2 regions of the Terrabacter sp. 2YAF2 genome follow, and region 1 is predicted to be linked to the other one. Evidence: predicted binding sites of a transcription regulator. Region 1 holds the regulator's gene; the other holds the start of a gene.
The links. Region 1 encodes LexA, which represses DNA repair genes until DNA is damaged. Its sites were predicted from a motif close to TCGAACANNTGTTCGA; they were not measured.
Positions count from the first base shown of each region.

Region 1 (15,429 bases):
TGCGCCTCGACACCCGCCTCGAGGCCCCGGCCGCGCTGGCCCCGCTCATCGACCCGAACGTCCACTCCTGCGGCACCGTGTACCCGCACGGCGCGACCGAGCTATCCCACGACGAACAGGACCTCTACGTCGTCGGGCTGAAGTCCTACGGCCGCGCGCCCACCTTCCTGGCCCTCACCGGCTACGAGCAGGTCCGCTCCGTCGCCGCGGCCCTCGACGGCGACCACGAAGCAGCCTCCCGTGTCGAGCTCACCCTCCCGGAGACGGGCGTCTGCGGCGGTGCCGGCCTCTTCGACGACGCTGCTCCCGAGGGCAACGGCGAAGGCGGTGGGGGCTGTTGCAGTCCCACCCCGGGAGTGGATCAGCGGTCCCTTCCGGTCGCCGCGATGCCGACGGTGCGCGCCGCCTCGCAGCTGATCCCGATCGGCGTCTTCGCCGGCGGCGCGGGAGCGTGCGGGCCCTCCGGATGCTGAGCCACAGCGCGGAGAAGGCCCGGCCCCCTTTCGGGGAGCCGGGCCTTCTCGCCAGCGAAATGCCACTCTGATGATCCGCGACATTGCTGACCAAGTGAATGTCACTCGTGCTCAAGCAGTTTGCGACATTCCTTGAGGGTTGACTGTCAGCTGCAGCCGCTGGTGCTTCCGCAACCCTCGCAGACGTAGCAGGAGCCGGCGGGACGCATCTTCGTGCCGCAGGTCATGCAGATCGGCGCGTCAGCGGTGATGCCACCGAACTTCTCGAGCAGCTCGGCCGAGCTGTGCACGTCGTTCGAGATCTCACGGGCAGAGGCAGCCCCCGCGCCTGACTTGACCTCGGCAGCAGCCGCCGGCGACTCTGCCTTGGTCGCCTCGTCCGACTTGGGCTCGGCCTTCTTCGAGACCGGAGCCGACTGCTGCAGCGACTCGAGCTCGTCCTCGAGATCCTCGTCGGACTCGTCGGACTCGATCGCCTCGTAGGAGCCGGTCTCGACCTGACGGGCCCGCTCGGACGCCGTGTGGATGCCCATGAAGGAGCGAGTGTCGAAGTCGAGGTAGTCGAGCGCCAGACGGCGGAAGACGTAGTCCATGATCGACTGCGCCATGCGGACGTCGGGGTCGTCGGTGAGGCCGGCCGGCTCGAAGCGGAGGTTCGTGAACTTCTCCACGAACGTCTCGAGCGGCACGCCGTACTGGAGCCCGATGGAGACCGCGATCGAGAAGGCGTCCATCACGCCGGCCAGGGTCGAGCCTTGCTTGCCGAACTTGAGGAAGATCTCGCCGAGCTGCTGGTCGTCGTAGGTGCCGGCCGTGAGGTAGCCCTCGGCGCCACCGACGGCGAACGACGTCGTCTGCGAGCTGCGGCGCTTGGGCAGGCGGCGACGGACCGGACGGTACTCGATGACCTTCTCGACCTTGACGTCGGCGGCAGCGGCGTCCGCAGCAGCCTTGTTGTCCTTCGCCGTGGAGCCACCGTCGGACAGCGGCTGGCCGACCTTGCAGTTGTCGCGGTAGATCGCGAGCGCCTTGATGCCGAGCTTCCAGCCCTGCATGTAGACGTCCTGGATCTCCTCGACCGTGGCCGTCTCGGGGAGGTTGACCGTCTTGGAGATGGCACCCGAGAGGAACGGCTGGGTCGCGGCCATCATGCGCACGTGACCCATGGCCGAGATCGAACGAGCACCCATGGCGGTGTCGAAGACCTCGTAGTGCTCGGGCTTGAGGCCGGGCGCGTCGATGACGTGGCCCTTGTCGGCGATGTACTCGACGATGGCCTCGATCGACTCCTGCTGGTAGCCGAGCTTCTTGAGCGCGCGAGGAATGGTGAGGTTGACGATCTGCATCGAGCCGCCACCGACGAGCTTCTTGAACTTGACGAGCGAGAAGTCCGGCTCGATGCCGGTCGTGTCGCAGTCCATCATGAAGCCGATGGTGCCGGTCGGCGCGAGGACCGACGCCTGGGCGTTGCGGTAGCCGTGCTTCTCACCGAGCTTGACGACGTCGTCCCACGCCTTCGTCGCGAGCTGGTGGACGTCGGAGTCCATCGCGTCGAGCGTCTTGATGTTGTCGTTGGCGGCCTGGTGCTTGCGCATGACCCGCTTGTGGGCGTCCGCGTTGCGGGCGTAGCCGGCGTAGGCGCCGACGACCGAGGCCATCTCGGCGGAGCGCTTGTAGGCGGCGCCCGTGAGCAGCGAGGTGATCGAGGCGGCCAGGGCGCGCCCGCCCTCGGAGTCGTAGCCGTGACCGGTCGCCATGAGCAGCGCGCCGAGGTTGGCGTAGCCGATGCCGAGCTGGCGGTAGTTGCGGGTCGTCTCGCCGATGGGCTCGGTCGGGAAGTCCGCGAAGCAGATGGAGATGTCCATCGCGGTGATGACGAGCTCGACGACCTTCTGGAAGGTGACGGCGTCGAACGTGTCGTCGTCGCGGAGGAACTTCAGCAGGTTGAGCGAGGCGAGGTTGCACGAGGAGTTGTCGAGCGACATGTACTCCGAGCACGGGTTGGAGGCCGTGATGCGGCCCGTCTCGGGGTTGGTGTGCCACGCGTTGATCGTGTCGTCGTACTGGATGCCCGGGTCGGCGCACTCCCACGCGGCCTTGGCGATCTTGCCGAAGAGCTCACGGGCGTCGACGGTGTCGATGACGGAGCCGTCGGAGCGCGAGCGCAGGCCGAACTCCGTGCCGTCCTCGACGGCCTTCATGAACTCGTCGTTGACGCGGACCGAGTTGTTGGCGTTCTGGTACTGGACGGAGACGATGTCCTTGCCGCCGAGGTCCATGTCGAAGCCGGCGTCGCGCAGGGCGCGGATCTTGTCCTCCTCGCGCGCCTTGGTCTCGACGAACTCCTCGATGTCCGGGTGGTCGACGTCGAGCACGACCATCTTGGCCGCGCGGCGGGTGGCGCCGCCCGACTTGATGGTGCCGGCGGAGGCATCGGCGCCGCGCATGAAGGAGACGGGGCCGGAGGCCGTGCCGCCGGAGGAGAGCAGCTCCTTGGAGGAGCGGATGCGGGAGAGGTTGAGGCCGGCACCGGAGCCGCCCTGGAAGATCTTCCCCTCCTCCTTGTACCAGTTGAGGATCGAGTCCATCGAGTCGTCGACGGAGAGGATGAAGCACGCCGAGACCTGCTGGGGGCTCTTGGTGCCGACGTTGAACCACACCGGCGAGTTGAACGAGAAGACCTGGTGCAGGAGGGCGTGAGTCAGCTCGTGCTCGAAGATCTCGGCGTCCTCGGGCGAGGCGAAGTAGCCGTTGCTCTTGCCCGCGGCGGCGTACGTCAGCACGACGCGGTCGATGAGCTGCTTGAGCGAGACCTCGCGGGCCGCGGTGCCGACGGCGCCGCGGAAGTACTTGGTGGTCACGATCGTGCTGGCGTTGACCGACCAGAAGTCGGGGAACTCGACGCCGCGCTGCTCGAAGATCGTCTCGCCCGTCTTCCAGTTCTGCTGGACGACGTCGCGCTTCTCCCACGTCACCTCGTCGTACGGGTGCACGCCGGGCGTGGTGTAGATGCGCTCGATCTTGACGCCCTTGGCGCCAGCCTTGGAGCGTGAGCTGCGGTTACCGATCTCCGTCATGTCGTGCGGCCTCCCTGACCGTGTCTGCTGCTGGTGGTGAGTCTTGCGGGGAGCACCGACAGTGGGTGGTGCTCCGGTGGTGCGTGGAGGGTGGTTACCGCGGGGCGTCGAACCGGGCGGGAGCGCTGGGCTCCTCCCCCAGCGCGGCGCGCTCGGCTCGCAGGAGCGCGATGGCCCCTTCGAAGTCCTCGAGGCTCTCCCACGCCTGGTAGACGCTGGCGAACCTGAGGTACGCGACCTCGTCGAGCTCGCGGAGCGGTTCGAGGACGGCCATGCCGACCTCGTGCGCCTCGATCTCGGCGTTTCCCTGCGACCGGATCGCCTCCTCGACCTTCTGGGCGAGAAGGGCCAGGTCGTCCTCGCTGACGGGGCGCCCCTGGCATGCCTTGCGCACGCCGGTGAGGACCTTGGCCCGGCTGAACGGCTCCGAGGCACCCGACCGCTTGATCACGTTGAGGCTCGAGGTCTCGAGCGTGGTGAAGCGGCGGTTGCACTCGGGACACTGCCGACGCCGGCGGATGCAGGCGCCGTCGTCGGTCGTGCGCGAGTCGATGACCCGCGAGTCGGTGTGGCGACAGAACGGACAGTGCACGCCTGGTCACCTTCCCTTCCCGAGATCCAGTCGTTCCAACGAGATGCGGCCGCCCCGCATGCCGAGTGCCGCCCCTCCCCGATGCTGGTCGGTGTTCGTGGGACCGACGTGGGCTGGGGATGGAGCTGGGGACGACTTGGGGATGACCTGTGCGTAACCCCCGATTGCCTGGGGACTACATGTGGACGTCTTACATCTGTGTAACTACTAGATGTAGGGGTAACTGTAGGCATGGTGTGACCCCGATCGCAAGCACACGATGCAGGTCCGGCGCGTCGAGCCGCTGACCTGCACAAATGCCACTCGGGTCCCAGGCGCACCGGGCGTGTCGCAGCACGTGGCGCCCCCGCCACCCCCACATCTTGGGGTGGGCGACATCCGAGCATCCATCATCTTCCGCTTCCCCGACGAGCCCAGACACGCCTGCGTATGCCGTGGGGCCGGCGACCGGGGGTGCACGACATGGCACGTCCGGGTGCTTGCTCGTGGAGCGGCGATGTCAGAGGCTTCGCGGGTGACAAACCGGACACCAGTGCACGACGTCCTCGACCCGGGACAGCAGCGAGAGGAAGCGCTGGCCGTCTACGGCGTCCTCTTCGACGCACCCCAGCGCGAGCTGCAGGCCCTCGTGGACATCGCCGCCCAGGTGTGCGCGGTCCCGCGCGCCGCCATCAACATCATCACCTCGACGCAGCAGCAACAGATCGCCACGACCGGCTTCGCCGCCTCGATCTGCGCCCGCGAGGACTCGATGTGCGCCGCGGTGCTCGACGACACCGACCGGGTCGTCGTCCCGGACGCCAGCCTCGACGACCGCTTCCGCGAGAACCCCTTCGTGACAGGGATCCTGGGCACCGTCCGCTTCTACGCCTCCGCGCCCCTGACGACGCCGGACGGCGTCATCATCGGCCGTCTGTGCGTCTTCGACTCGCAGCCGCGCGAGCTGGTCGAGGCCCAGGAGGAAGCGCTCGTCGCGATCGCCGAGCGCGTCGTCGACGTGCTCGAGCTGCGCCTGCGGACCCGCGAGCTGGAGGACTCCCTCGCTGCCCTGACCCAGACGAGGGACGAGCTGCACCGCTCCAACGAAGCACTGTCGGTCTTCGCCGGCCAGGTGAGCCACGACCTGCGCACCCCGCTCACCGCGATCATGGCCAGCACGGAGATGCTAGGCCAGCAGCCCGCCGTCGCCGGTGACGTCTGGACGGGGCGCCTCGTCGCCACCGCCCATCGTTCCGCAACCCGGATGGCCGGGATGATCGAGCAGATCCTCGCCCATGCCAGGGTCGGGGCCGAGCTGCACCGGGCCGACACGGACCTGGACGTCGTGCTCGCCTCGGTGCTGGAGGACCTCGCACCGACCCTCGAAGCCAGGTCGGCGAGCGTCATGGCGGGCGAGCTGCCGACGCTGCCCGCCGACGGGCAGCAGCTCTACTCGGTGTTGCTCAACCTCGTCTCCAACGCGGTGAAGTACGCCCGCCCCGGCGTGCCGCCCGTCATCGAGGTGTCCGGCGAGCGCAGGGGCGAGAGCTGGCGACTCTCGGTGCGTGACAACGGCATCGGGATCTCGGCCGGCGACCGCGACCTGGTGTTCGGCCTCTTCAACCGGGTCGAGACCTCGGTCGACGGCAGTGGCATCGGTCTGGCCACCGTCAAGCGAATCATCGAGGCGCACGGCGGCACGATCGGGATCAGCTCGGTGGAGGGGCCGGGGACCGACGTGTGGTTCGAGCTCCCGGCGGTGGTGGATGGTCCCGACGAGTCGGATGCGACCTCGGCAGCCTGACGGGGCGGCGAGCCCGCGCGAGGGCGACCATCGCCAGCACGACGGCGACGAACGCCCGTGGGTCCTGAGCAAGGACCTGGACAAGCAGCAACATGTAGGCCCACAGCGCCGACCCGTCGTCGAGGGACCTGCCGAGAGCCTCCGCCCCCGAACGGCCGGCGTCATCGAGCAGGACCGCGGTGGCCTGGACGGCTGCACCGGCCAGGGCCGCCCCGACGGCCCAGCGCAGCCGGCGCAGCCACGGACGGGCTTGTCGCCCTGGCAGGACCGGAGTGCGTGATGGCTCGAAGCCGCTCGCCCCGGACGGCGCGCAGCCTCGGGCCGTCGGACGCAGGCTGGGCTGTGCCAGTGCACGGACGAGCACGCGCCCGAAGGCCACGACACCGAGCAGCGCGGCGGGAGAGAGTGCGTGGAGCGCGCCGTCGCCGGCGGCCGTCCCACCCGCCGTGATCCAGCCGACCACGACGTACGGCAGTGTCTGGAGGAAGGCCAGCGAGAGACACGCGGTGACGACGAGGCGGTCGCGGCGCGCAGCCACGGCCACCCGGTCGACGTCGGGGTCCACGTCGGGGCTCACGTCGGGGCTCACGTCGGCGTCGGCGCTCAAGGGACCAGCCTGGGCCAGCTCAGCGGGTTGGTCCCGAGACTCGGGCCCGTCGTCGTGCAGGCACGCTCGTCAGCGCCCTGGAGGACCCGGAGGTCAGGCCGGCCGGCGGCGATGACCACGAGGTTGCGCTCGCTGTCCGTGCCGGCACGCAGGTAGTCGGAGTGTCCGGCTGAGGTGCGCCCCACGTCGACGAACTCCGACCTGGAGTGCAGCCAGTGGTTGCAGCCGGACCCGGCCTTCTTCAGCGCGAAGGTCGACAGCCGGGTCGCGCCGGCCACCTCGGCGGCCGGTGTGCCGTGCACCATCCACCCGTAGTTGAAGACGTCGTCGCCGACCGCTCCCAGGACGTTGAGGGAACCGGGCTTGAGCGCGCTTCGCGACACGTCGGAGAACGGCAGCCCGGGCGCGCCGAAGACGGCCACGTCGTCCACGGCGCTCGTGCGCAGGGACGCGAAGCCCGCGAGCGTGGCCCCGTAGGAGTGGGCCCACACGGTCTGGTGGGCGGGCCGGTCACGCCCCGCCTCGATGCCGGTCGCGAAGTCGGCGAGGGCTCCGGCATTGTCGCGGGCGAGCTTGGCGTTCAGCACGTTCCGGTCGATGGAGCTGACGATCTCGTGCACCTGCGGGGCGTCGTAGCCCATCCAGGTCACGATGGCGACGTCCTGCCCGGCCGCGACCGACCGGGCTTCGGAGCGCATGCGCACGAAGATGTCGTCGTAGCGGCGCAGGTCCGTGCCGACCATCGTGGACAGGCCACCCACGAAGGTCACGACATGCTCGGCCCGGTCGACGTCCCCGAGCGCCACCACCGCCTTGACGTCGAGCCCCCTCGGGTCGATGAGCAGGAGCAGCCGCTCGCCACCGTCACGACGTGCGAGCACGTCGCGGACCGCCTGGAGTGCGGCGACGTGCTCATCGGCGCGGGTGCGCTCTGCGGCGTTGCCGACCCATCCCGAACGTCGTGCCTCACGGGCCTTGGTCCACGCCACCTCCTCCGCTCGCGCGAGCAGCACGAGGTTGGCTTCGTGGCGTGCCGTGGCAGGCACACCGTCACGCGGCCCCACCCACTCCGGGTGGTCACGGATCGCCCTGCGACGCTCCTCGTCGGTCATCGAGCGCCACCAGGCTGCAGAGGCGAACACCTGGGCGCTGACACCCCCGGCGGCCGAGGCGGTCGGTGGCGGTGCCAGTGACCCGAGCACCGAGGCACCGACACCGGCACCGGCACCGGCTGCCGACGTCGCGCCTCGGGCCGATGACAGCAGTGCGCGAAGCAGCTCGTCGTCGGTCTCGGCAGCCGCCCGGCGCGCCTGGGCCAGGCACGCATGCACCTCGGCACGCAGCAGCTCGTCGAGGCGGGCACGGCGTGCCTCCAGGGCGGGATGACCGAGTGAGGCCCGGACCGGGAGGAAGAGACGCCCGTCGTCATCGATCCACGCGCCCTCGTCGACCGCGCGCCGGTCGGCCCGACGAACCAGGTCGATGGCCGCCTCCAGGCGGCCGGCCGCGTGTCCCACGGCCTGACCAGCCACGGCGATGCTCGCCGCCAGCCGACCCAGCCCGGCAATGACGACGGCGTACCGGTCTGCGGCGGCCGATGATGCGGCACCCGACCATCGTGGGGCGGCTGCTCGACGCCAGAGCACCAGCTCGGCCAGCACCACGACCCGTCGCCGACGGTCCTCGAGGCCCCTGCTGACGGCAACGAGGGACTGCGGACGGCTCGCGCGGATGTCGCGCACCGACAGCGTCAGCGACCCACCGGCAACGGTCACCGGAGGCCGCCGAACGATCCTTCGACGCTCTGCCGCGCTGCACGCTCGACCGCGTCGTAGGTGTCGGCTGCCGCTGCCAGGGATCGCCCCAGCTCCTTCAGCTCCCAGCGCGTCCCGGCCAACCGAGCCGTCCACGCCGCGGCGACGTCACGCAACGCTGCGCCGGTCCGGCTGCCCGGAAGGGCCGCGGCCACCGGCGTCAGCTCGTCCGCGATCCCGAGTCGTTGAACCCGCACCAGGACCTCGTCGATCGTGCTGACGTCGTCGCGCAGTGCGGCCGTGTCCACCTCGTAGCGCATGCCCTGCTCCTCTCCCCAGGACGGCAACGCTAGGCCGCACGCGGCGCGGCGCTCGTGCGTCATCCACAGGCCCCGGGACGACAGCAGAACGCCGCACCCCTGGTCTGGGGTGCGGCGTCCGTGGCGGGAACGACGGGGTCGAAGCGCCGCTACCGCCAGCCGCTGAAGGTGGAGCCAACGCGGCGGATCAGGTGGGATGGTCGAAGCGCAAGCACGGACGCGGCATACGCGATCGACCAGAGCCCGGATGGGCTGGCCGAGGTCAACGTCCCGGGATGACGAGCTGCTGACCGGCGTGGAGCGCCGTGGAGCTGAGTCCGTTGGCGACCTGGAGCTCGACCACCGCGTCCGCCGTCGACACCCCGGGCAGCTCACGGGCGGCGACACCCGACAGCGTCTGGCCCGACTGGACCGTGACGGTGCGCGGCTCGCCGGTGGCCGACGCGAGCTGGCCGGCCAGACCCACACCGAGAAGGGCGACGACCGTCGCGACGAACAGGGTCACGACGAGCCGACCGAACCGCGTCAGGCGCACGGGTGGCCGCGTGAGGCGCGCCGCGCGGGCGGCCCGGGTGGCGTCCCGGCCGGTGGGCACCAGGACGAGACGGGGCCGACCGGTCGGCAGCGACCGCGCAGGCTCCTCGGTGTGCGGCGAACGAACGGCCTCGAGGACGATGGCGCTCATGGTGACCTCCCCTTGCTTCGGATCTGGCGAACACATGTTCGATAGAACGTCTGTACGAGTTCTAGCACGTATGTTCGATGAAGTCGAGACACGCCTCGAACAGGTGTTTGGCAACTGTGTTCGAACCTCGTAGTCTCTGCTCACACCAGAAACCTCACCAGCCACCACTGACACTGGCCCCGCGCCGAGCGTCACACCGCGGTCTGACGAGCTGACGAAAGGGACACCATGGGCGTCACCGAGCTTCCCGATCGCGAGACCGGCGACGGCCTCACCGTCCGCCAGCGACGGGTGCTCGAGGTCATCCGCAACTCCGTCGACCGCCGCGGCTACCCCCCGAGCATGCGCGAGATCGGCGACGCGGTCGGCCTGGCCAGCCCCTCCAGCGTCTCCCACCAGCTCAACGCCCTCGTCGCCAAGGGCTACCTGCGGCGTGACCCCAACCGGCCGCGCGCGCTCGAGGTCGTCTCCCCCGACGCCAAGGCCGAGGAGCTGGGCTACCGCGGGGGCGACGCGACGCCGCAGCGTGCGCGGGGCGACCAGTACGACACCGACACCGACTCGGGCGACGCCCGCCCGGAGGCCTCCTACGTCCCCGTGCTCGGGCAGATCGCCGCCGGCGTGCCGATCACGGCCGAGGAGGTCGTGGAGGACGTCTTCCCGCTCCCCAAGCAGCTCGTCGGCGAGGGCGACCTCTTCCTGCTCAAGGTCAACGGTGACTCGATGGTCGACGCCGCCATCTGCCACGGGGACTGGGTCGTCGTGCGCCAGCAGCAGCACGCCGACAACGGTGACGTCGTGGCGGCCATGCTCGACAACGAGGCGACGGTCAAGACGTTCAAGCGCAAGGACGGCCACGTGTGGCTAATGCCGCACAACCCCGACTTCTCCCCCATCGACGGCGACCACGCCACGATCCTCGGCAAGGTCACGGCCGTCCTGCGTCGCATCTGAGCCCGCGGTCCGATGACACCGTCACGCACTCGGGACGTCGTCCTCACCTACCGGTACCTGCGCGGGGCGATGATCGCCCTGCTGCTCATGCTGCTGCTCTCGGTCGGCTACCAGTGGTGGTGGGAGACGGACCACTCGTGCTGGCTCGGGTCGATCAGCGCCTACTACTACACGCCCGCGCGCTCGGTCTTCGTCGGCTCGTTGTGCGCCCTCGGCGTCAGCCTCATCGCCTACAAGGGTCACTCCCCCGAGGAGGACGTGCTCCTGAACTTCTCGGGCCTCATGGCCTTCGTCGTGGCCATGGTGCCGACCGTGCCCGACGCACGGTGCGGACCGAACGCCTACACCCAGACCCCGGTGGAGATCGCTGCCGCCGTGCGCAACAACATCTGGTCGCTCGTCGTCGTGGCGGTCAGCGCCGCGGTCGTCGCCGCCTGGCTGAAGCGCGGCGCCACGACCCGCGATCCCAGTGAGCTCCCCACCGCGCGCTCGGTCGTCATCACCGTCGTCTGCGGTGCGGTCCTGCTCGGCGAGCTCACGCTCTTCCTTCTGCTGCGCGACCGGTTCATCGCGTTGAGCCACGGCATCGCCGCAGGCACCATGGTGGCGGCAGTCATCGCTGTCATGGTGCTCAGCGCGCTGCGCGCGGAGGAGCGCCACCAGTCCGTCGCCTCCCACCAGGGTGCCACCTACAAGCGGATCTACATCGCGATCGCGGTCGCCCTGGCCGTCGCCCTCGTGGTGACGGTGCTGACGGCCCTGACCTGGAGTGGACTCGACCACCTCGTCCTCATCTCCGAGGCCATCATCATCGTGCTCTTCTGCACCTACTGGGGTGTGCAGACCAAGGAGCTGTGGGACCTGCGCGACGGCACAGAAGCGCGACCGGTGAGGTCCGTAGCCGAGTAGCCTTCTGGTCGTGGGCGATTCGTCGCCATCCGATGCCGACGATGCTCAGGCGTTCGGAAGCTCAGAAGGTCAGGGAGCAGCGGAGGTCCTCCAGGGTCGGGCCGAGCGGGGCGTGCAGCCGCAGCGTCGCCTGCGCGTCGCCCCGCGTGGCCGAGCGCGTGACGATCGCGACCGGCACGCCGCGCTGGTGCGCGCGACGCACGAAGCGGTACCCGCTCATCACGGACAGCGACGACCCGAGCACGAGCACCGCGCCGGCGCCCTCGACGATCGAGAAGCACTGCTCGACAAGGGCTTTGGGCACCGACTCACCGAAGAAGACGACGTCGGGCTTGACGGTGTCGTTGCCGCAGACCAGGCAGCGCGGCGCGTGGAACGAGTCGACGAGCGCGTCGGCGAGCACGATGTCACCGTCGGGCCGCACCTGCTCCCCCCACTGCGAACCCACCGTGCGTGCAGCCTCGGCGAAGCGCTCCATGAAGCCGGGGTTCGCCTCGGTCATCCTCTGGTGCAGGCCGATTCGCGAGGTGTACTCACCGCAGGTGAGACAGACGGCACGGTCGAGGGAGCCGTGCAGCTCGATGACGTCGGTCGCTCCCGACGCCTGGTGCAGGCCATCGACGTTCTGCGTGATGATCGGCCCGACGTACCCGGCCGCCTGCAGGTCGGTGACGACGCGGTGGCCCTCGTTGGGCTCGGCCGCGTTGAAGCGCTGCCAGCCGATGTAGCTGCGGGCCCAGTAGCGTCGTCGCGCCTCGGGCGATCCCGCGAACTCGCCGTACGTCATCGGCTCGACGCGGCGGGTCCCGTCCGGTCCCCGGTAGTCGGGGATGCCGGACTCCGTCGAGAGGCCGGCACCGCTGAGCACGACCACCCCACCACCACTGACCAGGTCCACGAGGTCGTCGAACGTGCCGAGGTCGTGCGTCTCGAGCGGCAACGTGCGCGAGGTCGAGAGCCGCGTCGTCGCCGCGGTGAGCGTCGGTTGCGGAGGTATGCCGTTCAGCTGATGCACCCGGTCAGCCTACGTCGGCTGCCGCCGCCTCCCGGTCCCATGTCGAGGGTGTGACAGCACGTCGGCGAAGCTCCGCCTTGCGCACCTTGGCCGTGGGAGTTCGCGGCAGCTCGTCGACGAGCTCGACGTAGCGCGGACGCGCGAAGCGCGGCAGGACGGAGTCGACGCGCTGGACGAGCTCCGCGCAGTCGAGGCTCACGCCCGGGGCGGGGACGACGGCCAGCATCACCTCGTCCTCGGTGCCGGCAGGGACCGACGGCACGGCGTAGGCGGCCACCTCGGCGACGCCCTCGAGTGCCGCGACCGCGCTCTCGACCTCGAAGGACGAGATGTTCTCGCCGCGGCGACGGATGCAGTCCTTGGTCCGGTCGACGAAGGTCACCCAGCCCTCGGCGTCCATGACCCCGGAGTCTCCGGTGTGGAACCAGAAGCTGCGCCACGCCGCGACCGTCGCCTCGGGCAGCCCGTGGTAGCCGGCCATGAAGCCGAACGGCACCCGCGGGCGGACCATGATCTCCCCGACGGTTCCTCTCGGTACCGGCGCGTCGGTTTCCGGGTCGCGCACCTCCACCTCGAACCAGCGGTCGAGGACGAGACCGGCCGTGCCGGGCCGCGACTGCCCCAACCGGCCGTAGAGCGGGATGTTGACCTCCGTCATGCCGTATGCCGTCACGACCTCGGGCACGCCGAAACGCTCCCGCCACGCGGCTTCGTGCGCGGGAGGGTTCGGCACGGGACACACGACGCGGAGGCCAAGCTCCCGGTCGTCGGCGCGGGGCGGCTGGGCGATGACGAACTCGGACATCGAGCCGAGGAGGTTGGACACCGTGCAGCGGTGCACGCGCACGTCCCGGCTCCAGGAGCTCGCGCTGAACCGGGGGCGCAGGACCGCGCTGGCCCCGGCCAGGATCGTCGCCCCGAGCTGCATGAAGAGCCCGTTGGCGTGGAAGAGCGGCATCGTGACGTAGTAGCGGTCCTCGCCCGCCAGGCCCAGCCCCTCGATGCTGCCCACACCGAAGAGGACGCAGTGGGCGTGCGGCATGACGACGCCCTTCGACGGGCCGGTGGTGCCCGAGGTGTACATGACGCAGGCGGTGTCGGCAGCCCGCGGCAGCGGCCCGTCCCATTCCGGCGCCGACTGCCATCCGGTGAGGTCGATGACCTCCAGGCCTGCGGCGGACCCGAGCGCGTCGCGGACGGCACGGGTTCCGGCGGCGTCAGCGACGACGAACCGGGCGCCGCAGTCGTCCAGCTGATGGGCGAGGAACGCACCCTCGAGGGCGGTGTTGACAGGCACGATGACGGCACCGAGCCGGCCGAGGCCCAGCCACACCCGGACGAAGTCGAGGCCGCTGGGGAGCAGCACCGCCACCGGGTCTCCGCGGCCCACCCCGACGGACGCGAGTCGGGACGCCACCCGACGCGCGTCACGTGCGGCGGCGGCATACGACAGCGAGCCCTGCCCGATGACGTGGACCAGCTCGCGACCACCCAGCTCGTCGGCTCGCTGCTCGAGCACGAGCGGGAGCGCCCAGCGAGTCACGTCATCGTCGAACATGACTGCCAGACAACCACTCCCACGCGGGGATCCCCGTGTGGCGGGACGATACTGGCGGAGCGGCGAAGTGGCCGCCCGACCCACGGCAGGTCTCGGCACGCGAGCTAGCGTGAGCCGCATGAGCCTGCGCGACGCCTTCGGCACCGATGTCCTCGTCACCGGTTGGGGCCACACCCGGTTCGGCCGCCTCGACGACGAGTCCCTGGAGAGCCTCGTCGTCAGCGCGGCCAGCGAGGCCCTGGAGTGCGCAGGGGTCGAGCCGGGGCAGGTCGACGAGGTCGTGCTCGGCACCTTCAACTCGGGGATGTGGCCGCTCGGCTTCGCGTCGTCACTCGCCCTCCAGGTCAGCGACGACCTCGCGAACGTGCCCGCGACGCGCGTCGAGAATGCCTGCGCGTCGGGCTCGGCGGCCGTGCAGCAGGGCGTCAAGTCGATCCTCGCGGGGACGGCCCGGACCGTCCTCGTCATCGGCGCGGAGAAGATGACGCACGCACCCGCCGACGTCGTGGGCGCAGCACTGCTCGGCGCGGACTACGAGCTGGCGGGACGCGCGTCGACGACGGGCTTCGCCGGGCTCTTCGCCGACGTCGCCCGGCACTACGAGAAGCTCCACGGCCCGGTCGTCGACACCCTCGGCTCGATCGCCGCGAAGAACCACCGCAACGGCGTCCTCAACCCCTACGCGCAGCTGCGCAAGGACCTCGGCGAGGACTTCTGCCGGACGGTGTCGGACCGCAACCCCGTCGTCGCCGACCCGCTGCGCCGGACCGACTGCTCACCGGTGTCCGACGGCGCCGCCGCCCTCGTGCTCTCGACGCGCCCCACCGGTGGCCGTGTCGACCCGGTGCGCCTCGCCGGCTTCGGCCACGCCAACGACTTCCTGCCCGCTGGCAAGCGCGACCCGCTCGCGTTCGCGGGGACCACGGCCGCCTGGGAGCGCGCGCTCGCCATGGCCGACGTCGACGTCGCGGGCCTCGACCTCGTCGAGCTCCACGACTGCTTCACCATCGCCGAGCTCGTCGTCTACGAGGCGATCGGCCTCGCGGCGCGGGGCGAGGGGCACCGACTCCTCGAGGCCGGCGCCGTGCACCGCGACGGCCGACTGCCGGTCAACGTCTCCGGCGGGCTCAAGGCCAAGGGCCACCCCGTCGGCGCCACGGGGGTCTCACAGCACGTGCTGGCCGCGATGCAGCTGTCCGGCACGGCCGGTGACATGCAGCTGCCGACGGCGCGGCGAGCCGCCATCCACAACATGGGCGGTCTCGCAGTGGCCAACTACGTGAGCGTCCTCGAGTCGGTCTAGGGCCGGCTCCGGCCGCCGGCGCCCCATCCCCAGGGTCTACGCGACATCCAGATTCTACCGTTTTCCATAATCATCGGTTATGATGGACGCATGATCGATGCTGCCGGCCTGCGGGTCATGAAGGCCATCGCCGACGAGGGAAGCTTCACGAGCGCCGCCAACGCGCTCGGCTTCACCCAGCCGGCCATCTCGCAGATGGTCCGGCGCCTCGAGCAGCGCACCGGAACCGTCCTCGTCGAGCGCTACGGCCGCCAGGTGCGCCTCACCGAGGCCGGTCAGGTCCTCGCCCGCCACGCGGTCGGCGTCCTCGCCGCTCTCGACGCCGCCGAGGAGGAGATCACGGCCATCGCCGGGCTGCGCGCCGGACGGGTCCGCCTGCAGGCCTTCCCCAGCTCGTCG
Region 1 is NZ_JBFRFG010000016.1:3,297-18,725, forward strand. Features, by position in the region: gene AB4030_RS16315 (hypothetical protein) at 1-473, shown strand, start outside; gene AB4030_RS16320 (vitamin B12-dependent ribonucleotide reductase) at 620-3,550, opposite strand; gene nrdR (transcriptional regulator NrdR) at 3,645-4,142, opposite strand; gene AB4030_RS16330 (sensor histidine kinase) at 4,657-5,925, shown strand; gene AB4030_RS16335 (hypothetical protein) at 5,831-6,532, opposite strand; gene AB4030_RS16340 (alpha/beta hydrolase) at 6,529-8,307, opposite strand; gene AB4030_RS16345 (hypothetical protein) at 8,304-8,606, opposite strand; gene AB4030_RS16350 (LysM peptidoglycan-binding domain-containing protein) at 8,869-9,291, opposite strand; gene lexA (transcriptional repressor LexA) at 9,520-10,245, shown strand; gene AB4030_RS16360 (hypothetical protein) at 10,258-11,154, shown strand; gene AB4030_RS16365 (Sir2 family NAD-dependent protein deacetylase) at 11,216-12,169, opposite strand; gene AB4030_RS16370 (AMP-binding protein) at 12,174-13,727, opposite strand; gene AB4030_RS16375 (acetyl-CoA acetyltransferase) at 13,846-15,030, shown strand; gene AB4030_RS16380 (LysR family transcriptional regulator) at 15,121-15,429, shown strand, end outside.

Region 2 (15,429 bases), on a different contig from region 1:
TGCAGCGCTCGGTGCACGGCGCCGACGAGGAGCGGGAGGGGGCAGGAGCGGGTGCCGTCTGGGACGACGATGCAGACGCTCTTCCCGTCGAGGTCGACGCCGCCGAGCTGCTCCTCGATGAACGCCGTGACCGCCTCGGGTGCGAGGACACCCTCGGTGCCACCCAGCCGAACGGCCCGACGCGCGGCCTGCGCCGGTGTCTCGTCGGCGGACGGGCTCGGGCCGGGGGCGGTCGCGGGAGTGATCGCGGGGGTGGTCGCGGGGGCGGTCGTCATGGCCCCACTCTCGCCCCGGCCGCCGCGCGCGGACAAGGGCTCCCGGCAACTCGTGGCAACTCATGGGCACCCGCGCGGCGCCGGAGCACGATGGCATGCATGACGACCGTCGCACCCTCCAGGCCACTCGCCCTCGACCCCGATCGCCTCCTGCCGGTGGAACCCGGGACCCGGGAGATCGCCCGTCGTCTGTATGCCGCAGTGGCCGACCTGCCGATCATCTCGCCGCACGGCCACGTCCCCCCGGCCTGGCTCGCGCAGGACACCGCCTTCACCGACCCGACGAGCCTGCTCCTCGCGCCGGACCACTACGTCTTCCGGCTGCTGCACGCGCAGGGCGTCCCGCTCGGCGACCTCGGGGTGGGTGGTCGGCCGCTGACTGCGGACCAGCCCCGTCGCGCGTGGCGCCTCCTCGCCGAAAACTGGAAGTCCTTCCGCGGCACGCCCAGCCGGTTCTGGATGGACAGCGTGCTCGCGGACGTCTTCGGCGTCACCGAGCGGCTGGCGCCGGAGAGCGCCGACGGGATCTTCGACCGCATCGCCGAGGCCATCGCGGATCCGGGGTTCCGCCCGCGGGCACTCATGGACCGGTTCGGCATCGAGGTCCTCGCGACGACGGACGACCCCGTGGACGACCTCCGCGACCACCGCACCCTGCGGGACGACACGAGCTTCACCCCACGCGTCGTCCCGACGTTCCGCCCGGACCGCTACCTCGAGCCGTCCCGCGCCGGCTTCGCGGACCTCATGACCGACCTGGCGCGTGCCAGCTCGGTCGACACGGGCAGCTACGCGGGCTACCTCGCCGCGCTGGAGGATCGACGCCGGTTCTTCAAGGCCAACGGAGCGGTGTCGAGCGACCACAGCCACGTCGACGTCGTCACGCTCAGCCTCGACGAGCAGGAGGCTGCGCGGATCTACGACGCGGCCCTGCGCGGCGTCGTGAGCCCGAGCGAGGCCACCGCCTTCCGACGTCACATGCTCGTCGAGATGGCGCGCATGGCCACCGAGGACGGACTCGTCATGACGTTGCACCCGGGCGTCCACCGCAACCACCACACGCCGACCCTCGAGCGCTTCGGCCCGGACACCGGGCACGACATCCCGACCACCGTCGAGTTCACCCGCGGACTCCAGCCCCTGCTCGACCGCTTCGGCACGGCCGAGGGGTTCCACCTCATCCTCTTCACCCTCGACGAGACCGTGTTCTCTCGGGAGATCGCGCCCCTCGCCGGCTTCTACCCGAGCGTCTACGCAGGCGCGCCGTGGTGGTTCCTCGACGCTCCCGAGGCGGTGCGCCGCTTCCGCGGTGCGGTCACGGAGACCGCGGGCTTCTACCGGACGTCGGGCTTCATCGACGACACCCGCGCCTTCCTCTCCATCCCGGCGCGCCACGACATGTCGCGGCGCCTCGACAGCGGCTACCTGGCCCAGCTCGTCGCCGAGCACCGGCTCGACGAGGACGAGGCGCTGGAGACGGCCGTGGACCTCGTCACGACGATCCCCCGGAAGGTGTTCAAGCTGTGACCACCGAAAAGACGACCACACGGGCGTATGCCGCCACCGACGTTCCGAGCCCGGGTGGCGAACTCCGTCGCCTGACGCGCACGACGGACGGCAGGGCCGCTGCGCCGGTGCGCGTCATCCATCTCGGTGTCGGCAACTTCTTCCGGGCCCACGCCGCCTGGTACACCGAGCACGCGAATGACGCGGACGAGTGGGGGATCGCGGCCTTCACCGGTCGCTCGCCTGACATCGCCGAGAGCCTGGCGCGACAGGATGGTCTCTACACGCTCCTCGTCCGTGGGCCAGGCGGGGCGCGCCCCGAGGTCGTCTCCAGCCTCAGCGCTGTGCACCCCTCGGACGCGCTCGACGCCCTGCGCGGGTACTTCGCCGACGCGGCCGTGGCAGTCGTCACGAGCACCGTCACCGAGGCCGGCTACCGCCGCGACGCCTCCGGCGGCCTGGACGTCGGTGCTGATGAGGTCAGCGCCGACATCGCTGCGCTGCAAGCGGATCCGCTGACCGGCGTCGTCACGACAACCCCGGGCAAGCTCGTGGCAGGCCTGCTGGCTCGACGTGCAGCAGGGGCCGGGCCCCTCGCCATCGTGCCGAACGACAACGTGCCGGAGAACGGTGCCATGGTCGCCCGCGTCGTAGGGGACCTCGCCGCGCTCGTCGACGACACGCTCACCACGTGGATCGACGCGAACGTCTCCTTCGTGACGACGATGGTCGACCGCATCACGCCGCGGTCGACCGCCGAGGACCGCGCCGAGGTCGCGAGACAGACTGGGGTCGATGACCCCGAGACGGTGCCCACCGAGCCGTTCTCGGAGTGGGTGCTCGCCGGGGCGTTCCCGGCAGGTCGCCCCGCCTGGGAGTCGGCCGGCGCGACGTTCGTCGAGGACGTGCGGCCGTTCGAGACCCGGAAGCTGTGGCTGCTCAACGGGTCCCACTCCCTCCTGGCGTATGCCGGGTCGCTCCGCGGGCACGAGACCGTGGCCGACGCCATCGCCGACCCCGTCGTCCGCTCGTGGGTCGAGGAGTGGTGGGACGCCGCTGCGCCCCACCTCGACCTGCCCGCGGTCGACGTGTCCGACTATCGCCAGGCCCTCCTCGACCGCTACCGCAACCCGCACATCCGCCACCTGCTGGCCCAGATCGCCGCCGACGGGTCGCAGAAGGTGCCGATCCGTGCGGTGCCCGTCATCCGGGCCGAGCTCGACGAAGGCCGCGTCGCCGCGGGTGCGACGCGCATCGTCGCCGCCTGGGTGGCCCACCTCCGCGGTCACGGCGCCCCCGTCACCGACGCGGCTGCCGACGACGTCGTCCCGCTCGCCCAGGGCGAACCGGGCGTGGCGGTGCGGGCCGTGCTCGCCCACCTCGGCATCCAGTCCGAGACCGTGGCTGCGACCGTGGAGGACCAGCTCGCAGACCTCCTTGCCCGGGCCGGGTCATGACCGCGGTGCCGGTCGTCATCGGGCTCGACATCGGGACGACCGCGGCCAAGGTCGTCGCCTTCGAGGTCCTCGAGTCGCGCCCGGCCGGCTCGACGGCGCCGGAGACGCAGAGCCGTGGCCGGCGGTGGAGCGCTGAGCACGAGTACCCCCTCATCCGACCCAGGTCCGGCTGGCGCGTCCAGGATCCGGCGGCGGTCATCGAAGCCACCCTGAGGTCGGTCGCCGAGGTCGTGACCGCACTCGACGGAGCGCCGGTGCTGGCATTGTCGGTGAGCACGGCGATGCATGGACTCATCGGTCTGGATGACCGGCTGCGGCCGCTCACGCCCCTCGTGACCTGGGCCGACGCCCGCGCCCGAGACATCGCGCGCGAGCTCCGCGCCTTGCCCCTGGCTGCCGAGCTCCATCGCCGGAGCGGCACCCCGGTCCACTCCATGTCGCCGCTGACGAAGCTGCGGTGGTTCGCCCAGCACGAGCCCGAGCTCACGCGCTCGGCCCGGGCATGGGTGGGTCTCAAGGACTTCGTCCTCCTCGCCCTCACGGGTCGGCTCGTCACGGAGCTGTCGTCCGCGAGCGGGAGCGGCCTGCTCTCGATCCTCGACCGGACGTGGGACCCGGAGGCCGTCGAGATCGCGGGGATCCGCCGCACGCAGCTGCCCGACGTCCTGCCGACGACGGCACACCTTCCGCTCTCGGAGGCGGCGGCGCGCCGCGTCGGCCTGCCGCCCGGCACACCGGTCGTGCTCGGTGCCGGCGACGGACCGCTTGGCAACCTCGGGACCGGGGCAATCCGTCCCGGTGTCGCCGGGTTGTCCCTCGGCACGAGCGGTGCCCTGCGCCTCGTCGTCGACGGTCCGCGGAGTGACCCGTCCGGACGCCTCTTCTGCTACGCGCTCGCCGATGACACCTGGGTCGTCGGCACGCCGATCAGCAACGGGGGCGCCGTCGTCCGGTGGGCCGGGTCGGTCTTCGCCGCTGACCGTCCGGACACCCCGATGGAGTATGCGGGTCCACCCGTCGACGACGCCCACGTCCTCGCACTCGCGGCCGAGGTCGGGCCGGGGAGTGAAGGCCTCGTCATGCTGCCGTTCCTGCTCGCCGAGCGCGGCCCGCTCTGGGACGCCGACGTCCGAGGGGCCTTCCTCGGGATCCGCCAGCACCACACCCGGGGGCACTTCGTCCGAGCCGCCGTCGAGGGCGTCGCCTTCCAGCTCGCGACCATCCTCGACGGTCTCGAGAGCGTCGAGCCCGTCACGTCGATCCGCGCCACCGGCGGCGCCTTCCGCAGCGCGCTGTGGCGAGAGGTCCTCGCCGGCGTGCTCGGCAGGCCGCTGACCGTGACCGCCGGGGCGGAGGGTTCCGCCCTCGGTGCAGCTGCCCTCGGACTGAGGGCGATCGGCGCCAGTGGGTCTCTGGAGAGCGCGCTGTCGACCCTCGCCCCGCACCTGCTCGAGCACCGGCCCGACCACGACGACACGATCGTGGCGTCGCCGGCGAGCGCGGCTGCATACGACCTCGCCCGCGTCTCGGCGGCGCAACGGCTGCGCGACCTGGCGGCAGCAGCGGACCTCCTGGCTGGACCGGGCCGCCCAGTGGAGGACAACCGGCGGCAACCGACCGGCAACAAGCGGCAACTCGTTGTCGGCCCGGACCTCCGGGGCCTTCACTAGAGCATCGCCTCAACTGAGATGTACTGGCCCACAAAGGAGTTCGGCCCCATGAGCACCATCACCAAGGCGCAGGTCGCTCAGTCGTTCGTCGACGAGCGCCTCCCCAAACGATCGATCATCGGCTACGGCTTCGGTGACTTCGCCAACAATCTGGCGTTCACCCTGAGCACGTCCTTCCTGCTCTACTACTACACCGACGTCGCCGGGCTCTCGGCCGCAGCCGTCGCGACGATGTTCTTCGTCGTCCGGCTCTGGGACGCCTTCGCCGACATGTTCGCCGGTCGTCTCGTGGACCGCACGATGACGCGCATGGGCAAGTTCCGCCCGTTCATCCTCTTCGGGGCCGTGCCCCTGCTCTTCCTGAGCTACCTGACCTTCCACGTCCCCAGCTCGCTCGACGACAGCGCGAAGCTGCTCTACGCCTACGTGACCTACGCCGTCCTCGGTCTCGTGTACTCGCTCGTCAACATCCCGTACGGCTCACTCGCCTCGGCGATGACGCAGTCGGTCAAGGAACGGGCCAAGCTCGTGTCGTCGCGCTTCTTCGGCGGCGCGGTCGGCGGCATCGTGCTCACCTACATCATCGCCCCGAAGATCTCGAGCCTGAAGGGCGAGAAGAAGGCCATCAGCGCCGCGGAGTACCAGGAGAAGGTCCAGGCGATCTTCACGCAGACCACGCTGCTGTTCATCGTCATCGGCTCGGTGGCCTACCTCATCACGTGGTACTTCTGCCGCGAGAAGGTCGTCCGGACGACGCCGCGCGTCTCGCTCCGGGAGACGTGGGACACCCTGCGGGGCAACAAGCCGCTCGGCTACCTGTGCGCCTCGAGCTTCTTCTACCTCATCGGTCTCTTCGCCGTGGGCGGCGCCTCGGCCTACTACGCCCAGTACGTCATGGGTGACATCAAGTGGCTCGGTCCGATCACCCTGGTCAACAGCGGCATCTCCATCGTCGCCGCGCCCTTCATCCCCAAGCTCGTCGACCGCTTCGGCAAGAAGGCGCTCTTCCAGTGGTGCGGTGTCTTCACCGTGGTGGGTGGCCTCGCGCTCTTCTTCACGCCGGCCGGTGCCGCCGCTCCCGCCCTGATCTTCTTGGGCATCAAGGGAATCGGAGCAGCCCTCATCAACACCGTGATGTTCGGCCTCGAGGCAGACACGGTCGAGTACGGCGAGTGGAAGTCCGGCACGCGCTCCGAGGGTGCGACCTACGCCGTCTTCTCCTTCACCCGCAAGATCACCCAGTCGATCGGCGGCGCGGTGGGTGCTGCGGCCCTGGCCTTCGGTGGATACCTCTCCGCCACGGCTGCGGTGCCCAACCCGGTCCAGCCGGACTCCGCGATCGGTGCGATCCGCTTCACCATCGGCCTGCTGCCCGCCATCGTCGCGCTCATCGCCATGGCGATCTTCTGGAAATACCCGCTGACCGACGAGCGGTTCCGCGAGGTGCGCAACGAGACGGAGTACCGCAAGCGTCAGCAGGACCACCTGATCGCCCCCGACGGACACGTCATCGAGGTCCCGAAGGGCTGACGGCGACGAGGGACGCGAACGGCGCTGGGTGCATCGTCAGGGGGATGCACCCGGCGCCGTCGCACGCGTCAGCGCCAGGGCGTCGGTGGGTCGCTGTGTCGCAGGAGTCAGTCGATGGCGTCGGAGAGCACGGCGTCGACGGACGCCAAGGCCGCTGCGTCGCCGTCACGGACGATCTCGCCCTCGGTCGGGCGGTTCCACAGCCAGCAGTCGATGTCGGCAGCGGACCCGCTGATCTCGGCGGTCGCGGCGGGGTCGGGTCCGTCGCTGACGAGGAAGCGCTGCACGTCGATCTCCCGGCCGTTCCAGGTGCCGGTGATCCGCACGGGGGTCACCGTCCACGAGTGCATGGCATCGACGGTGGCGATCGTCACCGGGGCCGAGACGGGGACGTGCGTGAGGTCCGGGTCGGGCTCGTGACCCCGCATGACGCGTAGGGCCTCGTCGATGCCGTCGGCGGCCAGGCGACAGTCGAGGGGCGTGCGATCACCGGCGGTGAGCTCGGCGTCGACCCGGTGGATCATCGCCTCGTGCGCCTGGCGGCGGCGGATGTAGCCAGCGCTCTGGTCGTCGTCGTACCACATCCACAGCGGCGTCTCGGGCGGCAGGTCGCTCAGCACCCGGTGCAGTCGCTCGCTCGAGCGGTCGAAGAAGGCGAGCAGTCCCGCTCGGTCGCTCGGCCGCTCCTCGCGCGTCGCGTTCATCGCGTCGAGGTCGGCCGGGTCGGTGAGTCCGCGCTCGGCGATCTCGCCCCAGAACCACTGCACCTCGCCGAGGTGCCAGAGCAGGTCGTCGGCATCCCAGTCGGGACACGTGGGCACGCTCGCGCCGACGGGTGCGGTCGCCAGGACCTCCCGGAAGCGCGCCGAGTCGGCCGCGAGGTGGTCGAGGAAGGGTAGGGGGCCACCTGAGCGGCTGGACGGCATAGAAAGGTCTCCTGTCAGCGGACGCCGGCTACACGGAACTGCACGGAGATGCGCGGTCCCATCGGCTCGGACGTCTTCGGGACCGCATGGTCCCACGTCCGCTGGCACGAACCGCCCATCACGACGAGGTCACCATGCCCGAGGGGGTAGCGCAAGCTCTTTGTCGTCGAGCCGGGGATGGCGCCGCCGTCCCGCGGTCGCAGGGCCAGCGTGCGGGCGGACCCCAGCGAGAGGATCGCGATCATCGTGTCGCTGTCGCGAGAGCGTCCGATGCGGTCGCCGTGCCAGGCCACGCTGTCACGGCCGTCGCGGTAGAGACACAGGCCCGCGGTGGCGAACGGCTCGCCGAGCTCGGGCGCGTAGTGGCGGCTCAGCGCCTCGCGCGCCTCGACGAGCATCGGATGGGGGAGGGGCTCGTCGGCGCCGTAGAACTTCGTCAGCCGGGGGACGTCGACGACGGAGTCGTACATCTGGCGCCGCTCGGCGTGCCAGGGCACGTCGCGCAGCAGGGCCGTGAAGAGCTCGTCACCGGCAGCGAGCCAGCCGGGTCGGACATCGACCCACGCGCCATGACCCAGGTGGTGGCGGGTCAGCCCCGTGCCGACGTCGCGCAGGGTCATCGCGTCGGTGAGGTCGAGGAGCGAACCCTGGAGAGAGAGGTCCATGGCCCCACGATAACCCATGGAGTCGAACGGGTGTTCGACTGACGCGGTCGACTCTCGACGGACCGGCGCGCGCACCGGCGCGTGCGGTGCTGCCGCCGCTCCGCCGAGGGGGAGAATGGGCCCATGCCCCTCTACCGTGACGAGGCGATCGTCCTGCGCACCCACAAGCTGGGCGAGGCCGACCGCATCATCACGATGCTGACCCGCACCCGCGGACGGGTGCGTGCGGTGGCCAAGGGGGTACGGCGCACGAAGTCGCGCTTCGGTTCGCGGCTCGAGCCCGGCATGGTCATCGACGTGCAGTGCTACGAGGGCCGCAACCTCGACACCGTGACCCAGGTGGAGACGCTCGCGCCCTACGGTGACGCCATCGCCCGCGACTACACGGCCTACACGTGCGCGACCTCGATGCTCGAGACCGCACTCCAGCTCACCGAGGAGCACGAGCCGCAGACCCAGCAGTACCTCCTGCTGGCCGGCGCGCTGCGTTCGCTGGCCGAGCGGGCCCACGACCCGGGGCTCGTCCTGGACGCGTACCTGCTGCGCTCGCTCGCGGTGGCCGGGTGGGCGCCGAGCTTCGTCGACTGCGCGAAGTGCGGCGCGCCGGGTCCGCACCGGGCGTTCAACGTGCAGGCCGGCGGCGCGGTGTGTTCCGTATGCCGTCCGCCCGGCTCGAGCGCCCCCGCCCCCGAGACCTTCGAGCTGCTCGCGTCACTGCTGACCGGTGACTGGGGTGTCGCCGATGCGAGCGAGGACCGGCACCGACGCCAGGGCAACGGCATGGTCTCCGCGTTCCTCCAGTGGCACATCGAACGAGGACTGCGCTCGCTGCGCCTCGTCGAGCGTGCCTGAGTCGCACCAGACAGCCTGAGCCGCAAGCGAACCCGATCCCGATCGACCGGAGACCCATGTACGCCAAGCCTTTCCCTCATCCGTCCGGTGCAACGCCGCCGACCATCCGGGCCGACCTGCTGCCGAAGCACGTCGCGATCGTCATGGACGGCAATGGTCGCTGGGCCAACGCGCGGGGCCTGCCGCGGACCAAGGGGCACGAGGCGGGGGAGGCGTCGTTGCTCGACGTCGTGGCCGGCGCGATCGACGTCGGCGTGACGCACCTGTCGGCCTACGCCTTCTCGACGGAGAACTGGCGACGGTCGCCCGAGGAGGTCCGCTTCCTCATGGGCTTCAACCGCGACGTCATCCGCCGACGCCGGGACCAGCTCCACGAGTGGGGCGTCCGGATGCGCTGGGTCGGCCGGGCGCCACGACTGTGGCGGTCGGTCATCAAGGAGCTGGAGATCGCGCAGGAGCTGACGCAGCACAACACCGGTCTGACCCTCTACTTCTGCGTCAACTACGGAGGCCGCGCCGAGATCGCCGACGCCGTGCAGCGAATCGCCCACGACGTCAAGGCTGGTCGCCTCCGTCCGGGGTCGGTCGACGAGAAGACGATCAAGCGCTACCTCGACGAGCCGACGATGCCCGACGTCGACCTCTTCGTGCGCAGCTCGGGTGAGCAGCGCACGAGCAACTTCCTCCTCTGGCAGTCTGCCTACGCGGAGATGGTCTTCCAGAACCAGCTCTGGCCGGACTACGACCGTCGCGACCTGTGGGCGGCCATCGAGGAGTACGTCGCGCGCGATCGCCGGTACGGCGGAGCCGTCGACACCCCCACCACGTAGACGACGCGTGGCACTGGGCACTCGACGGGAGAGCCAGGTCGAGTGCTCACGTGCCCACGGCGCTGCAGTCGGCGCACGTGCCGAAGATCTCCAGCGTGTGCGTCACTCCGGTGAAGCCGTGGTCGGTCGCGACCTTGTCGGCCCACTTCTCGACGGCCGGGCCCTCCACCTCGACGGTGCGCCCGCACGCCCGGCACACGAGGTGGTGGTGGTGGTGCGTCGAGCAGGCCCGGTACACGGCCTCCCCGTCATCGGTGCGCAGCACGTCGACCGTGCCGGCCTCGACCATCGACTGCAGGGTCCGGTAGACGGTGGCCAGGCCGACGCCTGCCCCGGCCTCCCGGAGCCGGGCGTGCACGGTCTGTGCCGAGGTGAAGTCGTCGGACCTCTCGAGCAGGTCGGCGACGGCGACCTGTTGCCGCGTGGGCTTCCTCGAGGCCGCAGGGGATTCGCTGCCGGTCGTCATGGTTTCGATCCTGTCGTCGGGCCGGGCCTCGTGCCTGCGGGTTCAGCTCTCGCGTCCCCGGGTGCCGGGTGGTCGTGGTGCACGCCGTGCTCGTCGTAGTGCCCCTCGTGGGCGGCGTGCAGGTGCCCGTCGTGGACGTAGTCGACATGGTCCCCGTGGGTGACGGCCGGGTGGCCGCACTCCACCCCGTGCTCGTGCGCGTGGGTCTCGGCGACCTCGTGGCGCCGGCTGCCCGTCCGGGCGACGACGCTCGTGACGACGGCCGTCACGACGAAGAGCCCCACGGCGAGCAGCACGATGGTGCCGCCCGAGGGGGTGTCGAGGGGATAGGAGAGGGCGACCCCGCCGACGGAGGAGACGAGACCGAAGGCGATGGCCCACCGCAGCCCACTGCTGAACGACCGCGCGAAGAGCTGGCTGGCGGCGTTGGGCACGATCATGAGTGCACTGATGAGCAGCAGGCCGACCACACGCATCGCGACCACGACGGTGGTGGCGGTGAGGACGGCGAGCACGATGTTGAGCGGCAGCACCGGGATGCCGACGGCGCGGGCGTACTCCTCGTCGTTCGCGACGGCGAAGAGACGCGGGCGCAGGGCCCAGGTCGTCACGGCGATGAGCACGGCGAGCCCGGCGAAGACGTAGAGGTCGCTGCGCTGCGTCGTGAGGATGGAGCCGAAGAGGTACTTCATCAGGTTGGCGGGCGTGCCGTCGGGCGACTTGCTGATGATGACGACGCCGGCCGCGATGCCGCCGTAGAAGATGACCGCGAGAGCCACGTCACCGTTCGTGCGCCCCCGGGTGCGGAGCAGCTCGATGACGACGGCGGCGACGACGGCAGCGACGAGGGCAGTGAGCACGGGCGCCGCGCCCGTGACGAGGCCGATGGCGACACCGGCCAGGGCCACGTGTCCCATCCCGTCACCGATGAGGGAGAGCCGTCGTTGGACGAGGAAGATCCCGACCATCGGGGCGACGGTGCCGACGAGCAGTGCGGCTATCAGGGCCCGCTGCATGAAGTCGACGGTGAGCAGGTCGATCACGGTCGGCCTCCGTCCGGGTGGGTGACGTCGAGGGGGCCCGGGCCCAGGGACGGGCGGTGGCCGTCGAGCTCGAGGTCGTGGTGGTGGCTGTCGTGGTCGTGGTGGACGCGATCGCGCGCGTGGGCGTACTCCTGCGGTGTCCCGTCGAAACGGATGCGTCCGCCGTCGATGACGACGATGCGCGTCAGCAGACGTTCGAGGGCACCGAGCTCGTGCGTGACGATCACCATCGTGACGTCGCGCTCGACGAGCCGTGCGAGGACGTCGGCCAGGACGTGCTGGTTGGCGGCGTCGACGCCGGCGGTGGGCTCGTCCATGATCAGCACGTCCGGCTGCCCTGCGAGGGCTCGGGCGATGAGCACGCGGCGCTGCTGGCCGCCCGAGAGGGTGCTGACCTCGGTGGCGGCCCGGTCGGCGAGGCCGACGACCTCGAGCGAGCGGGCGACGATCTGCCGGTCGGTGGCGTGCAACCGACCGAGCCAGCCGATGCGCGACAGCCGCCCGGTCGACACGATCTCCTCGGCCGTGGCCCTGACGGAGGCCGAGAGCGTATGCCGTTGGGGCACGTAGCCGAGGCGGGCGCGGTCGTGGAACTCGTTGCTGTCCACCCCGAAGAGGGTGACGGTGCCCGCCACCCGCTCGTTGAGGCCGAGCACGCCCTTCATCAGGGTGGACTTGCCCGAGCCGTTCGGCCCGACGATCGCCACGATCTCGCCGCTGTGGATCGTGAGGTCGACGTCGGTCAGGACGGCACGGTCGCCGTAGCCGAAGGCCGCGCCGCGCAGGGTCACGACGGCATCGGCGTCGTCCGGCTCGATGGGCACCAGCCGCGCGGCTCTCATGAGCAGCCCTGTCCGTCGCGCAGCGCCACCAGGTTGCTGCGCATGACCTCGAAGTAGTCCCGGCCGACCGATGCGGACGTGATGCCCTCGATGGGGTCGAGCGTCGCGACCTTCGCTCCCGTCGACCCGGCCACGGTCTGGGCAAAGTGTGGCTCCACGAGAGTCTCCTGGTAGATCGTCGTCACTCCGCTGGACGACACGAGGTCGGCGACGGCCTTTAGGGCGGATGCGCTCGGCTCGGCCTCGGGAGAGACGCCGGTGATGCCGTGCTGCTGGAGGCCGTAGCGGGCGGCCAGGTAGCCGAACGCCGCGTGGCTGGTGACGAGCTGCTTGGTCCGGCACTGTTCGAGCCCGCGCCGCATCTCGTCGTCGAGCTCGGACAGCTTCTCGACGAAGACTGCGGTGTTCTTCGTGTAGGTCGCTGCGTGCTGGGGATCGTCCTTCACCAGGCGCGCACTGATGGCCTCGGCCACGGCGGCATACCGCGAGGGGTCGAGCCAGAAGTGGGGGTCGCTGCCCGAGTGACCATGGTCGTCGTGCTGCGGGTCGGTCTCGCCTGCGTGCCCGGACTCCTCGGCGAGGGTGAGAGTCAGCTTGGCCGCGTCGGCGACGTCGAGGACCTTGGCCGGGTCGACGAGCCCTACGGCCTCGTCGACGGCCGGCTGGAACCCGTCGGCGTAGACGACGAGTCGCGCCTTGGTCATGCCGCCGATGTCCTGCGGCGAGAGCTCGAGGTCGTGCGGCTCGGCGCCTGGCTTGGTGAGGACCGAGACCGGGACAGCACCGCCGGTGATCTGCTGCGTCGCGAACTGGATCGGGTAGAACGAGGTGACGACCACGTCCTCTGCCGCCGAGGTGCCGCCGTTCGCGCCGGACCCGCAGGCAGCAGCCGCAAGGACGAGCGTCGTCGCCGCGGCCAGGGCTGGAAGGAGCCTGCGCAGGGGCGGCGGAACGGGGGGCATGGGCTCATCCTCACCCGAAGTGAGAATGATTGTCAAAACCGTTCTCGTCCTGAGACGAGGGGTCAGCCCGCGGGGACGATCCGAACGACGGCGACGGCGACCGCGAGCACGAGCACGGCGATGCGCATGAGGCGCTCGGGCAGGGTGAGCCGTTGCCACGTGAGGAAGAGCAGCCAGCCGACGAAGGCCGACACGACGAGGAAGGCGATGCCGCCCCACGGCCGCGGGGCGAAGACCCCGACGGCGAGCAGGACGATGAGCGCGCCGAGGGCGACGGGGCGCGGGACGGCGTTGAGACGCTCGACCCACGGGGCCGACGCGTGCTCGAGACGGGAACGGAAGCTCAGGGCCACGTGACGAGCCTAGGGGACGCGACGGCATACCCCGGACGCGTGGCAAACCACTGGCGCCGGCCCGATAACCTGTGCGGCATGGCCAAGCAGACATCCACCGTGGACACCGTCGTCAGCCTCTGCAAGCGCAGGGGCTTCGTCTTCCCGAGCGGCGAGATCTACGGAGGCACGCGTTCGGCCTGGGACTACGGCCCGCTCGGTGTCGAGCTCAAGGAGAACATCCGCCGGCAGTGGTGGAAGGCCATGGTCACGAGCCGCGACGACGTCGTCGGCCTCGACTCCTCGATCATCCTCCCGCGCGAGACGTGGGTCGCCTCGGGCCACGTCGGCACCTTCACCGACCCGCTCGTCGAGTGCCTCAACTGCCACAAGCGCCGCCGCCAGGACCACCTGCAGGAGGCGCTCGCGGAGAAGAAGGGCATCGCCGACCCCGACTCGATCCCGATGACCGACATCGTCTGCCCCGACTGCGGCACCAAGGGCCGGTGGACCGAGCCCCGCGACTTCCAGATGATGCTCAAGACCTACCTCGGCGTCATCGAGGACGAGTCGGGCCTGCACTACCTGCGCCCCGAGACGGCCCAGGGCATCTTCGTCAACTTCAACAACGTCATGCAGGCCTCGCGCAAGAAGCCGCCGTTCGGCATCGCCCAGACGGGCAAGAGCTTCCGCAACGAGATCACCCCCGGCAACTTCATCTTCCGCACGCGCGAGTTCGAGCAGATGGAGATGGAGTTCTTCGTCAAGCCCGGCGACGACGCAGAGTGGCACCAGTACTGGATCGACGAGCGCACCCGCTGGTACACCGACCTCGGCATCAACCCCGAGAACCTGCGCCACTACGAGCACGCGCCCGAGAAACTGTCGCACTACTCGACGCGCACCGTCGACATCGAGTACCGCTTCCGGTTCGCGGGGTCGGAGTGGGGCGAGCTCGAGGGCATCGCCAACCGCACGGACTTCGACCTGTCGACGCACTCGAAGCACTCCGGTACCGACTTGCACTTCTTCGACCAGACGACCGGCGAGAAGTACACGCCCTACGTCATCGAACCGGCGGCCGGTCTGTCGCGCTCGCTCATGACGTTCCTCGTCGACGCGTACGCCGAGGACGAGGCGCCCAACACCAAGGGCGGTGTCGACAAGCGCGTCGTGCTGCGCCTCGACCCGCGCCTCGCCCCGGTCAAGGCCGCCGTGCTGCCGCTCTCGCGCAACGCCGACCTCTCGCCGAAGGCGCGTGACCTCGCCGCGCAGCTGCGCCGCCACTGGAACATCGACTTCGACGACGCCGGGGCCATCGGCAAGCGCTACCGTCGTCAGGACGAGATCGGCACGCCGTTCTGCATCACGGTCGACTTCGACACGCTCGAGGACCACGCCGTCACGATCCGCGAGCGCGACACCATGGCGCAGGAGCGCATCGCGCTGGACCAGGTCGAGGGCTACCTCGCCCAGCGCCTCGTCGGCTGCTGACCCCCAGGCACGCCCGCTGAGGTATGCCGTCCGCCCACCGGGGCGGGCGGCATACGCTCATGACCTGCTCCGTTTTGGGGAGCAGGATCCGATAGGCGAGCTCCCGGACAGATCCGGCCGGGCCTCGGAAGCTGCTCCGTTTTGGGGAGCAGGTTGCGAGGGGCAGCGGGTCAGCCGGGCTGCGGCCCGGTCGCGACCGGGCGCGACGGGTCACGGATCCACTCGCTCCACGAACCGGGGTAGAGCACCGAGTCGACGCCGAGCACGGCCAGCGCGAGCATCTCGTGGGCTGCGGTGACGCCGGACCCGCAGTAGACGCCGACGGGCCCGGCCTGGGCGTCCCTGCCGACCGTCACTCGCTTCCAGACCTCCGCGAGGTCGCGCCGGAACGTGCCGTCCTCGGCGAGCCAGGCTGCTGTGGGGCTGTTGACCGCCCCCGGGACGTGGCCGGCGACGGGGTCGATCGGCTCGGTCTCGCCGGCGTAGCGCTCGGGCGCGCGGGCGTCGAGGAGCAGGCCGTCGCGCGCCAGCCGTGCCGCGCCCGCAGCATCGAGCGTCGGCAGTTGCCCCCGGCGCACC
Region 2 is NZ_JBFRFG010000025.1:3,651-19,079, forward strand. Features, by position in the region: gene AB4030_RS19795 (lactate racemase domain-containing protein) at 1-275, opposite strand, end outside; gene uxaC (glucuronate isomerase) at 375-1,802, shown strand; gene AB4030_RS19805 (mannitol dehydrogenase family protein) at 1,799-3,238, shown strand; gene AB4030_RS19810 (gluconokinase) at 3,235-4,908, shown strand; gene AB4030_RS19815 (glycoside-pentoside-hexuronide (GPH):cation symporter) at 4,957-6,438, shown strand; gene AB4030_RS19820 (maleylpyruvate isomerase family mycothiol-dependent enzyme) at 6,546-7,364, opposite strand; gene AB4030_RS19825 (alpha-ketoglutarate-dependent dioxygenase AlkB) at 7,379-8,029, opposite strand; gene recO (DNA repair protein RecO) at 8,153-8,881, shown strand; gene AB4030_RS19835 (isoprenyl transferase) at 8,938-9,711, shown strand; gene AB4030_RS19840 (Fur family transcriptional regulator) at 9,758-10,177, opposite strand; gene AB4030_RS19845 (metal ABC transporter permease) at 10,174-11,220, opposite strand; gene AB4030_RS19850 (metal ABC transporter ATP-binding protein) at 11,217-12,062, opposite strand; gene AB4030_RS19855 (metal ABC transporter substrate-binding protein) at 12,059-13,024, opposite strand; gene AB4030_RS19860 (DUF6703 family protein) at 13,087-13,377, opposite strand; gene AB4030_RS19865 (glycine--tRNA ligase) at 13,456-14,850, shown strand; gene AB4030_RS19870 (sulfurtransferase) at 15,021-15,429, opposite strand, start outside.
Region 2: AB4030_RS19825 (alpha-ketoglutarate-dependent dioxygenase AlkB) is a predicted target of LexA. The motif match lies at 8,052-8,067, and genes of this name have one in related genera.